Regions from separate parts of the Rahnella sp. Larv3_ips genome, predicted to be linked through region 1. Evidence: predicted binding sites of a transcription regulator. Region 1 holds the regulator's gene; the other holds the start of a gene.

The links. Region 1 encodes ArgR, which controls arginine synthesis, uptake and breakdown. Its sites were predicted from a motif close to ANTGAATAAAAATACANT; they were not measured.
Region 2: the regulator ArgR is predicted to act here: its motif matches at 1,486-1,503, upstream of argA (amino-acid N-acetyltransferase).

Annotation. Positions count from the first base shown of each region.
Region 1 covers NZ_MJIB01000008.1:185,740-189,238, reverse strand. Annotated here, with positions in the region: gene mpl (UDP-N-acetylmuramate:L-alanyl-gamma-D-glutamyl-meso-diaminopimelate ligase) at 1-796, shown strand, start outside; gene yhcN (peroxide/acid stress response protein YhcN) at 1,099-1,362, opposite strand; gene yhcN (peroxide/acid stress response protein YhcN) at 1,552-1,815, opposite strand; gene argR (transcriptional regulator ArgR) at 2,298-2,768, opposite strand; gene mdh (malate dehydrogenase) at 3,230-3,499, shown strand, end outside.
Region 2 covers NZ_MJIB01000021.1:54,623-58,121, forward strand. Annotated here, with positions in the region: gene amiC (N-acetylmuramoyl-L-alanine amidase AmiC) at 76-1,308, opposite strand; gene argA (amino-acid N-acetyltransferase) at 1,537-2,862, shown strand; gene ptrA (pitrilysin) at 2,933-3,499, opposite strand, start outside.

The sequences.
Region 1 (3,499 bases):
TAAAGCCATCCAGAAACAGTTCCATCATCTGGTGCGTCTGGTGCCGGGTAAAGGGAAAATCATCCTGCCCGAGCACGATACTCCGCTTAAGCAAGTGATGGCGATGGGGTGCTGGAGTGAACAGGAATTTGCGGGTGAAACGGATGCCTGTTCGTGGGATGCAAAAAAACTGACGCCGGATGCCAGCTCTTTCAATGTCTACCTGAAAGGCGAAATCGTCGGGCAGGTGGACTGGAATCTGGTCGGTGAACACAACATGCATAACGGGCTGATGGCGATTGCCGCCGCGCGTCATGTCGGTGTGAAACCGGAGGATGCCTGTAAAGCCCTGGGCGAATTTATCAACGCGCGTCGTCGTCTCGAACTGCGCGGCGTTGAAAATGGCGTCAGCGTCTATGACGACTTCGCCCATCACCCAACGGCGATTCTGGCAACGCTCTCCGCATTGCGCAGCAAAGTGGGCGGCACGGCGCGTATTCTGGCAGTGCTTGAACCGCGCTCAAACACCATGAAAATGGGCATGAGCAAAAACGAACTGGCGCCGTCGCTGGGGCGTGCGGACGAAGTTTTCCTGCTGCAGCCGCAGCATATTCCGTGGCAGGTAGCAGAAGTGGCTGAACACTGTATACAGCCTGCGCACTGGAGTGCTGATGTGGATTCGCTGGTGGATATGGTGATCAAGGCCTCGCTGCCGGGCGATCATATTCTCGTCATGAGTAATGGCGGTTTTGGTGGCATCCACGGAAAACTGCTGGAGGCACTGGCCGCGAAAGCGAGCATGACACAGCAGCCATAATGTCTTCCTCAACGGCCTCAAAGCACAGCATTCGCTGTGCTTTTTTTGTCTTTAATTCCGGGCAATGGCTTATCAACAGACAAAAAAAAGCTCCCAAAAAAAGCGTGGGAGCCAAAGGGTGTCGTCGGACAGGACGACGAGGGTATCGTTAGCAAGAGAGCACGGCAGTGGCAGTGTCAGCTCTCTCCCAGCCTCAACAGCATCGTTTTATTGAGACGATCTGTGGCTGTTGAAACCCGGTAACGCTAATTCATATAAATACTCAAGCAGTGGCTTTAGTTCTGGGTAACGTACAGAAAATCTTACTGATAGATTTCTGCTGTCGCGTGATAAGCGCCTTCATTATGGGCTTCGATCACACGATAAGATTTAGCGCCTTTGGCATCAGCCTTGTCAGACAGCTGCTGGCGAATATCGGTGGGTGCACCATTCACTCCGCTCACGCTGATCATGCCCATAGGTTGCAGATTTTCTGCTTGCTGATTCGTGATCAGTTGCGCAGCAGACGCACCGAAAGACACAGCAGACAACAGACTAAGAGCGGCGATAGTAGTGATGATTTTCATGATAATTTCCTGATTTCACTGACGTTGATGCAATTTGAGAGAGCAACGTCGATTCAAATGTAGATTTATCAGGGCTGTTAACTGCAGTTCAGGGCGCTTAAAGCGTGCGGGAACGTAAAACGGGCAGTGATAAATCTGTTTATTCACGGGCCTGATTTATTCAGGCCCCTTCGCGATGGCTACCGGAACTTACTGGTAGATTTCTGCGGTTGCGTGGTAGTTACCTTCCTGACGCACTTCAATAACGCGGAAAGCTTTAGCGCCTTTTGCATCGGCTTTGTCAGACAGTGCCTGGCGGATATCAGAAGGTGCACCGGCAACGCCGCTGACGCTGATCATCCCTTTCGCCTGCAGATTGGCAGCTTGTTCCTGACTAACAGGTTGTGCTGCAAATGCACCAAATGACAGAGCAGAGAGAATGCTTAATGTTGCGATTGTAGTTTTAACGTTCATGATTTGACCTCGTCGATTTTATTATGTGTTCCAACAACTGGTGTCTCACACCACGGAAATGAGTATACATCTAGTCACTCAAAATATTAATAGTTTGCTAATAGTTATTTGGGTGGTTATGTGTGTCCTATTGGTGTTTTTAATAACGGAAAGTAATAAAAAACGTCTATAAATTGTTCAAAAGGTGTTGATTTTTAGTAAAATCAATAGATTGAATGAATTTGATTATCTGTGCTTATTTTTGGTGTGAATCACATCATTGAAATATTTATGTGACGGAAATGAGCCTGTTGTGACCGGCGTTAACAGAAGAGGGCATGCGCCTTGTACCCGTTCATGGTAGAAAACCGGTATTTTTGTGCGGCATTTGAAATGTGCGCAATATAAAGGAAGGGTAAAGAGGCTGGCCTGAGGTCAGAAATTCTGTTCTTCTGACCCCCTGCACAGAAAGGGCGCTTACACCCTTGTACTATTGAGGCGGCTTATAACTCTTGTTCGAACAAACTCAGGATCGCATCGTGCAGTTGTTTAACGCTGAAACTGCGGGCAGGTGTAATGAAAATCGTATCATCACCCGCGATAGTTCCGAGGATACCCTCTGATTTTCCGAGTGAATCAAGCAGGCGGGCGATCAGCTGTGCTGCCCCCGGACTGGTGCGGATGACCACCATGGCTTCATTGTGATCAATGTCCAGTACCAGGTTCTTCAGCGGACTGGTCGTTGTTGGCACACCGATTTCAGCGGGCAGGCAGTACACCATTTCCATTTTCGCGTTGCGCGTACGCACCGCACCGAACTTGGTCAGCATCCGTGAGACTTTGGACTGGTTGATGTTTTCGAAGCCCTCCTCCTGGAGTGCGACGACAATTTCGCCCTGAGAACTGAATTTCTCTTCCTTCAGTAATGCTTTGAAGGCTTTGATTAAATCTTCCTGTTTGGCAGGATTACGCATTTTGCACCCTGGTCTCTTGATCAATGTTTGGCTGATTATGCAGATAATTGCATTTTTATGCAACAACGCAAGACATGGACAATCCAGAACTCACCGTTCTGCAAGGAATGTGACGGGTGTCGCGTTAGTGGGTTTTTCATGAATATGCCGAAATTGTGAATTTTGAGTAAGCCTTCCGCAGGAAGTTGGGCTCAACCGATTTCGATTCAGCTCACACAATGAACCAAATTTAACCATTTATTAACCTGACGTCTTTTGCGGTGCTACTTTTAAGGGGTAGCTTTCCGATAAAAGTCATAAAAGACCGGATAAGGGCGCTTAGGTGTATTTTTTTACTTTCTAAACGACCAACCTCAGATTCTCTGCAGGTGAGCGATTGTTTTTAACAGCGTAAGTGATTAAGGTCACAACCAAAATAATTCCACGACACTTATAAGTTAATGATAAAAAAGGAGTATAGGATGAAAGTTGCAGTTCTCGGTGCTGCGGGCGGTATCGGTCAGGCCCTCGCGCTTCTGCTAAAGACCCAGCTACCTTCCGGTTCCGAACTCTCATTATATGATATCGCTCCGGTGACGCCGGGCGTTGCTGTCGATCTCAGTCATATCCCTACCGCTGTGAAAATCAAAGGCTTCTGTGGCGAAGATGCCACACCTGCTTTGGAAGGCGCAGATATTGTCCTGATTTCAGCGGGTGTGGCGCGAAAACCAGGGATGGATCGCTCAGATCTG
Region 2 (3,499 bases), on a different contig from region 1:
AAAATTGAGTTAACAGCGCACCAGCCCCGAGATTTTTCCTCACATTATCCTTAATATCCAATTCATTGCAGGCACTCAGCCATTGGCGAAATGCGCCTTAATCCCCGCCAGTATGGATTCTGCAACCTGCTGCTGAAAATGCGCGGTGCGCAGTTTTTTCTCTTCATTGATGTTACTGATAAACGCGGTTTCCACGAGAATCGACGGAATATCCGGCGCTTTCAGTACCGCAAAACCGGCCTGATCCACTTTGTTTTTATGCAGCGGGTTAATCTTGCCCATCCGTGTCAGCACTTCTTTGCCAAATTTCAGGCTGTCGTTGATTGTCGCGGTCTGCACCAAATCGAACATCGTATGGTCGAGATACTTATCGCCACTTTTACTGACACCCCCTATCTGATCGGATTCATTCTGAGTCTGCGCCAGAAAACGTGCTGCTGAGCTGGTAGCGCCCTTGGTCGACAGAGCAAAAACGGATGAACCTTTGGCGGCACGGCTGGTAAAAGCATCAGCATGGATGGAAATAAACAAATCAGCCCGCAACTTTCGCGCCTTGGCGACCCGCACTTTCAGCGGAATAAACACGTCTTCATTCCGGGTCATATAGGCTTTCATGTTCTTTTCACGGGCGATCAGTTTTTGTAAACGACGCGCGATCTGTAAGACAACGTCTTTTTCACGGGTCTTATACTTGCCGATTGCGCCGGGGTCTTCACCGCCATGACCGGGATCCAACATAATGACCAGAGGGCGGCTGTGCCCTGCCTGCCCGTCTTTCGCCGTTTCCGGCGGCAATGTTCTGGCCACGTCACCGCGGTTGTAATCTTCCAGTAATGCCAGCAGCGGATCATCTTCAGCGCTGACCGCCCCCTCTTCAGGGTACAAATCAACCACCAGACGATTGTGGAACTCTGCGACCGGTTTGAGTGTAAACACATGGGGATTGATGGGGCGCCTGAGCTCAAGCACCATGCGCACCGTTTGGGCATCAAACTGCCCTACCCGCGCCTGGCGAATGTATGGGTCGGTTTGCTGAACTTTTTCGCCCAAACCTTTGAGCACGCTATTCAGTTGTACACCCTCAATATCCACAACCACACGCGCAGGTGAACTCAGCAGAAACTGCTTATACTTCAGAGGCGTGCTGGATTCCAGAGTGATGCGGGTGTACGTCGAGGAAGGCCATATGCGCACGGCGATAACCTGTGAACTGGCGGCAAACCCCACTTTACTCACACTGAGCATCCAGGAAGCCGCTACGGTCTGAAGAAGTCGTCGTCTTCCGGGGTTGTGGTTATCGTCAGTCATGCAATCTCAAACAGGTTACAAAAATCAAAAGTGATGATAAAAAACTCAGTTTGGGAATTTTAACTAATCCTTCCCTGCATGTCATTCCTTAACATTATTTTGATAAATCAATTTGTTGAGTGTTTGTAATCGTTGTTAATAGAAAAACAGAGATTTCTTACTTGCCACACAGCCCTAAAAGAATAAAAATACAAAAATTACGAATAAAAATTCAAATGAGGTTTTGCCGTGAAGGAACGTAGCACTGAATTGGTCCAGGGATTTCGCCACTCCGTTCCCTACATAAATGCTCACCGTGGCAAAACATTCGTTGTCATGCTCGGTGGTGAAGCCATTGAACATGAGAACTTCAGCAACATCGTCAATGATATCGGGCTGTTACATAGCTTAGGTATCCGGCTGGTGGTGGTGTATGGTGCCCGTCCGCAAATCGATGAGAATCTGGCAGAGCATCACTGTGAGCCGATTTATCATAAAAATATCCGTGTTACCGATGCCCGTACACTCGAGCTGGTGAAGCAGGCTGCGGGGTTGTTACAGCTCGATATCACCGCCCGCCTGTCGATGAGCCTGAATAATACTCCGCTACAGGGTGCGCACATCAATGTTGTTTCCGGTAACTTTATTATCGCGCAACCCCTGGGCGTAGATGACGGTATCGACTATTGCCACAGTGGCCGTATCCGTCGCATCGATGAAGAGGCCGTTCACCGCCAGCTCGACAGCAATGCCATCGTGCTGATGGGGCCGGTAGCCGTATCCGTTACCGGAGAAAGTTTTAACCTGACTTCTGAAGAAGTGGCGACGCAACTGGCCATCAAGCTGAAAGCCGAAAAGATGATCGGTTTCTGCTCGTCGCAGGGCGTGATTAATGAGGAAGGGAATATCATTTCTGAGTTGTTCCCGAACGATGCGCAGCAACGCATTGATAAGATGGAAGCCAGCGGCGATTACCTTTCGGGGACAGTGCGTTTCCTGCGTGGCGCGGTTAAAGCCTGCCGCAGCGGTGTGCGTCGCAGCCACCTGATCAGCTATCAGGAAGACGGTGCGCTGATTCAGGAACTGTTCTCGCGTGACGGTATCGGTACCCAAATTGTGATGGAGAGTGCGGAGCAGGTGCGCCGTGCAACGATCAACGATATCGGCGGGATCCTCGAGCTTATCCGCCCGCTTGAACAACAAGGTATTTTGGTTCGTCGCTCCCGCGAGCAACTGGAAATGGAGATCGATAAATTCACGATTATCGAAAGAGATAACCTGACCATTGCCTGTGCGGCGCTGTATCCGTTCCACGATGAAGGTATCGGGGAAATGGCCTGCGTGGCAGTTCATCCTGATTACCGCAGTTCTTCACGCGGTGAAATGTTGTTACAGCGTGTGGCCAGTCAGGCAAAACAAATGGGGCTTAACCGCCTGTTCGTGCTGACGACCCGCAGCATTCACTGGTTCCAGGAACGCGGGTTCAAACCGGCTGAAGTTGATGTTCTGCCGATTCAAAAGCAGGAAATGTACAACTATCAGCGCCGGTCGAAGATCTTAATTTCCGAACTTTAAGCGCTCTGGTGCACATACTAAAAAGGGCGCAAATGCGCCCTTTTTAGTTTTCCTGCTCACTAATCTCACATTAATGTGAAGTCTGAGATTTCAGGGTTTGCTGCAGCGTCGAGGTGTCGGCATAGGTTTTGAACCCTTCCGGCGCCGCATACTGTGGCGTCTTGCTGTCATTGCCGGAAACTTGCGACAACATCGCCAGTCCGTCCTGTTTAATCACTGCCTGATGGAAGTAGTCCGCCAGCTGCGTCTGCGTCAGCCCCGCAATGACACGAATGACGTTGGTGCGCGTATCAAACTGCGCATTCCCCCGGCTGAAATCATTGCCCAGGCGGTCTGACTCTTCATCCAGCGTTTGCGGACGCTGCTGCATTTCATTCACCAGGCCCTGTTTGTACTGAACAAACTCGGCATCTTTCATTTCCCGCAAACGTTTCTCAGCCTGTGGGTAAAAGGCCAGATAGCGCTGATATAAATAGTCCGGTTGCTTACTGTTACTTTGCAGCAGGAAACCAATACCCCACTGTTTGCCAACAGGAATGGGGAACGCAAACACCGCGTAACCCAGTTGCTCCTGGGTGCGCAGCTGGCTATAGAACCATGGCTGGATGATTTGCCCGAGCAATGCGCTGTAGCCCAT